2 linked regions of the Gemmata palustris genome follow. The protein of the gene in region 2 interacts with the protein of the main gene of each other region in a pairwise test. Links are inferred from orthologs where the notes say so. Each region holds a gene or a part of one and is shown on either strand. Other genes may lie near its edges.

Region 1 (3,248 bases), 1.1 Mb from region 2 along the record:
TGGTCGCGCAGGTTCAGCAAGCAGACGTGGCCGAGCGCTTGCGAGCCGAAGCCGCTCACTTCGACGTCGTATTTGAGGATGGTGAACGGCTCACTCTTTTGCCACGGCTTCGCCTCGAAGAACTTGCGCTGGTAGTCGTAACACGGTCCCCAGGTCAGGCAGCAGCCGACGTTCAGCCCCTCACCTTTGACGTGCAGGAACATGTCTTCGGGGAGCACGCCCTCGGTGGGGTTCGTGTAGTGGGCGCAGCCGGCCGCGTGGATGTGGTGATCGCCACTGAAAAACCCGAAATCGGCCGGGTTGATCCACCGTTCGAGCTTCGCGGCGAACGTGAGCCCTTTACCGTCGAACGGAACGGTCAGCTCTTGCGTCTTCAGTGCGTATTCCGGCCCGCGCCCGTACTGCACGAGGAACTTGCCCGGCGGGAGCAAGATCGTTCCGCCGTCGTGCCGGTAAACTTGCCGCTGGAAGAAGAGGTCCGGGGCGAGGCGCTTGGCCTGGGGCGGGTAGATGTGGCCGCTCGCGTCCGTGATGAGGAACCGCCCGGTCGTGGGTTTGCCGTCGAAGTCCGTCACTTTCACCTTCACCGCGACCGCCGGTTTCACCTCGAACAGCACCGGCGTTTCCCCACGGAACCCGAGATCCTGGTTGCCCTGCCCGATGTCGAACCCGATGGTCGCTTCGCGCCGGCCGCTCTCCGACGAGTAGAGGAGCACGATCGCGTACTCGACCTTGAGCCCGCTGAGCGTGTCGGTCATCGGCGGGGCGCTGAATATCTCGGCGCCGAGAAACCGCTCGACGATTTTCGGGTCGTCTTTCGAGTTTTTGGCGTTCTGGCCCGGGCCGCTGTACACCGGTCCGGCCTGGGCGCTCATGACGCGCAACTGTTTCTTCACGGTGCTGTCGTTCATGACTTTCACGAGCACCGGCGTCCACCCGGCCTGCTGAAGTATGGTGTCCCCCGGCCCCTTCGCGACCTTGAGGCGCGCTTCCGGGTTGATCGTGACCGCGAACAGCACCCGCTTGTCGAGAACCTCCTGGACCTTCTTCGCGTCCTTGTCTTCGATGGCTTTCGCCAGTTGCTTGCCGGCTTCTTCGGGGAGCGGGGTGCCGAGGAAGTCGAGGGCCTTCACGAGCCGCTCCGCGTTCGCCGCGAGCGGTTGCCCCTCGACGTCGGGGATCACGGGAACGTCCGCGGCGCGTGCGGCGCTCGCGAGAGCGATTATCGCGCCGAGCGCGAGGAAGAGGCGGGGCATGGGGAGCTCCTTCAGGGTGGGACCGGCGCCCATGACACCGCGCCGGCCGGGCGATGTCCACGGTTTTCCGCACCGGGTGCGGGCGCGCACCACAACTAAATTCTGTCGGGCCTGCTATAATCGACCTACCATTCCCGCACCGAGGCTTTGGGCAGAAGTGAAATGAAGATCGCGAGATACCCGCACCCGGCGCTCCGTGTGAAAGCGCGGCCCGTTACCGCCATCGACGCGGACGTGCAGAAGGCCGCCGCCGAGATGCTGGAACTGATGTACAGAAGCGAGGGGCTGGGCCTCGCCGCGCCGCAAGTCACGCTCGATTACCAGATGATCGTGATGAACTTTGCGGGCGAAGCGGACCGCCCCGACCAAGAAGTGGTCGCCATCAATCCGGTGATCCTGGAAGCTAAAGGCGGCACGGTGAACGACCGCGAGGGGTGTTTGAGTTTCCCGGGGCTGTACCAGAACGTGCGCCGGGCGAAGACCGTACACGTGGCGGCGTACAACCTGAAGGGCGAGAAGTTCGAGATGGTGTGCCACGACCTCGCGGCGCGCGTGTGGCAGCACGAGATCGACCACCTTCAGGGTACGCTGTTCATCGACAAAATGGGCTCGCTCGGGCTCTCGCGCAGCCAGCGCGACCTGGAGAAGTTCGTTTCGGACTTCGAGAAGGACAAGAAGAAGGGCGACCTACCGCCGGACCTGGAACCAAAGATGTAACGGTGAACCCCGCCCACAAGGGCGGTGGGCTCTGTCGAGTGTGAATCACCCGCCCACAAGGGCGGGGGCGCGCGGAGTGCTGCATGCGAATAGTGATGATGGGAACGGGGACGTTCGCGGAGCCGACGTTCGAGGCGCTGATCGCGGCGTTCGGTGGTGACGTCGTGGGGTTGGTGACGCAGCCCGAGCGCGACGCCGGCAACAAGCGCGGGAGCACGCGCCAGACCGGTAAGGGCATGGCGAATATTGCGCGCGCTGCGAACATTCCCGTGGCGCAGCCCGAGAGCATCAACACGCCCGAGGGCTTGGAACTGCTCCGCGGAACGCAACCCGACCTGCTCGTCGTCGCGGCATACGGTCAGATTCTCTCACGCGATGTGCTGACTGTACCCACGCGCGGCACGATCAACGTTCACGCCTCACTACTGCCGAAGTACCGCGGCGCGGCGCCGGTCGCGTATGCGATTCTCAGCGGCGAGCCGCAAACCGGAGTGACCATTATCAAAGTGACGCCCGGCCTCGACTCCGGCGACATGATCCTTCAGGAATCGCTCGACATCCTCCCGACCGACACCACGGGCAGCCTCGAAGCGCGACTTTCGATACTCGGCGCACAAATGGCCGTCGAAGCCACGCACAAATACGCGGCCGGTGGGCCGGTGGAAGGCGTGAAGCAAGACCCGGCACTGGTGACGAAGGCCCCGAAGATCAAGAAGGAGTTCGGGTTGATCGACTGGACGAAGCCCGCGGCCGGCATCGAGCGCCACGTCCGCGCGATGCAGCCGTGGCCAACGGCGTACACGTTCTTGCACCGGCCCGGCAAGGAACCGATGCGGGTGATCGTCATCGCGGCAAACGAATTTCCTGTACGTTACGCCCCGGAAGCACCCGCCGGCCGATCGTTCGTGGATGCGAAGTTCCCACAATCCCTCTTCGTCGTTGGAGGGGAAGTGAATTCCGCAGAGCGCTCAGTGTTGGAAGTTCACGAACTTCAGCCGGCGGGAAAGAAGAAGATGACAGCAGAGGAATTCTTGCGCGGGTACCCTATCGTTGAGGGCATGCGGTTCGGCCCGGAAGTGCTGGTATGACGATTACCGCCCGGCAAGTCGCGGCCGACGTGCTGAACCGCTCGCGCTCGCGCGACGGGTTCGCGGCCGAACTCATCGACGACGCACTCAGCAAAGTGAGCCTTACGGCCCAGGACCGCCGCTTCGTCACGCAACTGGTGTTCGGTGTCACCCGGCGCGCGGGCACGCTCGACGCGATTCTGAAACC
Region 2 (3,129 bases):
CGAACGGCTGCTTCCGGCTGCGGGCACGGGACGTTCAGTTGTTCGCGCACGGACCACATCGCGTTCGCGAGTTCGTCGGCCGCGGCCTTCGCGTGGGTGCGGTTCCCGTCGGCGACCACGATCACGCTCGCGCCCATTTCGGGTACGTCCGCGTAGGGGAAGCCGGCCATCAGGCTCACCGAAAGGATGCCCGGCTGTTTCTCCATCTCGCGGGCCATGCGCATGAGCCCGGCCATCGGCTCGCGGCTTGTGTCCTGGCCCAGCAGGTTCAGGAGCATCGGCGGTTTGGCGACGTGGCACACCGGGTGCACTTCGCCTTTCACGGCCCGCGCGAGCAGTTCGGCCGCAACCAAGCCGCGCTGCCGTTGATCGACGTGCGGGTACGTCTGGTAACCAACCAGGATGTTTGCGGTTTCGGCCATTTGTGGCGAAACGTTCCCGTGGAAATCGAGCGTCACCGCGATCGGTACGTTCGGCCCGAGTGCGGCCCGAATTCGGCGAAGGATTTCTGCGTCCGCGTCCGGGTGCTTGGGGGTGACCATTGCGCCGTGCAGCGCGAGCAGCACGCCATCTGCTCGTGCGAGCTTGCAACCAGTCGCCAGTGCGTCCGTGAAGTGGTTGAAGAATTCGTCCGTAACAGGCCCGGCCGGAGTCGCCCACGCCATCGCGACCGGCACGAGGTCGTAACCGAATTTGGCCCCACCTTCGATGAACCCGCCGACTTCGTGGTGCGCGTCCTGCCAGATGGGAACCACCGTGTCGCCGTAGGTCAGGCTGCCGTCGCGGAACCGTTGGAGGTCCGTCGGGAGCGGGGCGAAGGTGTTCGACTCGTGCATGAACCCGCCGATGGCGATTCGCATGGAGGCGCTGGGGTGGGAGGAGTCACGGGCTTCCGCCCGGTACGGCTTGAACGACGGCCCTATTTGTGGGGCGCGAAGAGCAATGTATTCTCTTCACCGCGGAACGGCCGGCGTTTGTCGCGGCAGCGGGAACCCGCGCTCTCGTCTCTCCTGTGATTTCCATAACAACGAGAATTCGTATTCTTATCTGTGGGCGGAGTGGTCCGTCCCAATCTCCAAATTAAGAGGTGTTACCGTGTCCGTGAACGTGGCGGTTGTCGGTGCGACGGGTGCCGTTGGCGACCTGATTCGGAAGGTGCTCGCGGAGCGCAACTTCCCGATCAAGTCGATCAAATTCCTGGCTTCCGAGAAAAGCGCTGGTAAATCCGTCGAGTTCGCGGGGAAACAGTACACCGTCGAACCGATCCGCGCCGAGGCGTTCGCGGGCGTGCAGATCGTGCTCAGTAGCACGCCAGGTTCGGTGAGCAAGGAGTATTCACCGATCGCGGCGAAGGCCGGGGCGATCGTGGTGGACAACTCCTCCGCGTGGCGCATGGACCCGGACTGCCCGCTCGTGGTGCCGGAGGTGAACGCGGACCAGCTCCACCACATCAAGAAGGGCATCGTCGCGAACCCGAACTGCGTCGCGATCCCGCTGTGCGTGGCGCTCAAGCCGCTGCACGACCTCGCGCAAGTGCGGCGCATCGTCGTGGCGACGTACCAATCGTCTTCGGGCAAGGGCGCGAAGGGACTGTTGGACTTCAACGCGCAGCTCAGCGCGTGGGCCGCGGGCAAGCCCGTGCCGGCGCCGACGGCGCACCGGGCACAGCTCGCGGGGAACGTCATCACGCTGGACTGGACGCTCGACCCGAACGGCTTCACGGAAGAAGAGAACAAGGTCATCAACGAGACGCAGAAAATCCTGGGCGACGCGACCATCGGCGTGAGCCCGACGTGCGTCCGCGTGCCGGTGAAAGTCGCGCACAGCGAGGCGATCACGGTCGAGTTCGCGCGCCCGCTCTCGGTCGCCGACGCGAAGGCCGCGCTCGCGAACGCGCCCGGCGTGGTGTTCATGGACGAAACGAAGGGCGAGTTCCCGCAACCGCTCCATGCCGAGGGCAGTGACCACACGTTCGTCGGCCGCGTGCGCCAGGACCCGAGCAACCCGAACGCGCTGTGCCTGTGGGTCGTGGCCGACAACCTCCGCAAGGGCGCGGCGAGCAACGCCGTGCAGTGTGCGGAGGAGTTGGTGAAGCGCGGCATTGTGAAGTGATACCGAACCGGGCGAGTGAGTTACTTCGCAGCAGGCTCGTGGGCACATGTGCGCCCACGAGCCTACTCAACCGTGAGCTGTTGGCACCTGCACGAAACTGATCCAGGCGGTTTGGCATGAGTCAGCAACCCATCGCGGGGCCAGAGGATCTGACCCCGCTTGAGCGGCGATACCTTCAAAATTTGTGGGATTATTGCAAATCGTCACCAACTCTCGCCATGATTTACGCGAAGTCGTGGCGAAACACCTGCGTACTGCTGCTGATCACCGGCCTAGTAATTGCGGCCGGTTTGCTGTGGGAAAGTCCCTTTGCTGCCTGGTTTATTGGTGGAATTACGACTGGCGCTTTGCTCCGCGATTTGGGTTACTTTCGACAAACGATACGATTGTGGCGAGCGACCGAAACCATCATTGACCGCCAGAAACTCGACGAGTTAGTCGCTGACCCGCCCGATGCCAACTACTCATGACGGTTCGCAACCTCAAACTCACCATCCGCTACGACGGGACGGACTTCTTTGGCTGGCAAACGCAGCCCGGCCAGCGCACGGTGCAAGAAACGATCGAAAAGGCCATCAGCGAAATCACCCGCGAGAGCCGCGTGCGCGTGAACTGCAGCGGGCGCACGGATTCCGGCGTTCACGCCGTCGGGCAAGTCGCCAACGTTTACACCGTGTCGCGGTTAAGTTGTGAGACGCTCCTCAAAGCGATCAACGCGAAACTCCCGAACGATGTGAGCGTTCGCGAGGTGATCGAGGCGCCCCAGAGCTTCTGTGCGAACAAGGACGCCGTGCGGAAAATGTACCGCTACGTCGTTCAGGACGGGCGGCAGCAAGACCCGTTCTTGCGTAAATACGCCTGGTTCGTCAGGCAAAACCTCGATGCGGAAGTGATGGCGCGTGCCGGGCGGTGTCTGGTCGGGCGCCACGACTTCCGCTGCTTCGAGACGGAGTGGCCGAACCGCCTCACGAGCGTGCGCACCATCACGCACCTGAGCGTGAACCGGTTCGGCGAGTG

What was found.
Region 1: the proteins of J8F10_RS29495 (region 2) and def interact in binary tests that used the Escherichia coli proteins (3 or more experiments, as listed by UniProt). The link is inferred for Gemmata palustris from one-to-one orthologs.

Annotation. Positions count from the first base shown.
Region 1 is NZ_JAGKQQ010000001.1:6,006,123-6,009,370, forward strand. The notes cover bases 265-3,195. They hold def (peptide deformylase), read left to right. Parts: upstream 265-1,418; coding sequence 1,419-1,973; downstream 1,974-3,195. Other genes in these bases: J8F10_RS24980 (CehA/McbA family metallohydrolase), read right to left, coding at 265-1,256; fmt (methionyl-tRNA formyltransferase), read left to right, coding at 2,057-3,061; J8F10_RS24995 (transcription antitermination factor NusB), read left to right, coding at 3,058-3,195. Also shown: more of J8F10_RS24980, read right to left, coding at 1-264; more of J8F10_RS24995, read left to right, coding at 3,196-3,248. UniProt on the Escherichia coli protein: Removes the formyl group from the N-terminal Met of newly synthesized proteins. Requires at least a dipeptide for an efficient rate of reaction. N-terminal L-methionine is a prerequisite for activity but the enzyme has broad specificity at other positions.
Region 2 is NZ_JAGKQQ010000001.1:7,115,116-7,118,244, forward strand. Bases 295-3,106 are described here. They hold J8F10_RS29495 (aspartate-semialdehyde dehydrogenase), read left to right. Parts: upstream 295-1,101; coding sequence 1,102-2,112; downstream 2,113-3,106. Other genes in these bases: J8F10_RS29490 (M81 family metallopeptidase), read right to left, coding at 295-860; J8F10_RS29500 (hypothetical protein), read left to right, coding at 2,229-2,582; truA (tRNA pseudouridine(38-40) synthase TruA), read left to right, coding at 2,579-3,106. Outside these bases: more of J8F10_RS29490, read right to left, coding at 1-294; more of truA, read left to right, coding at 3,107-3,129.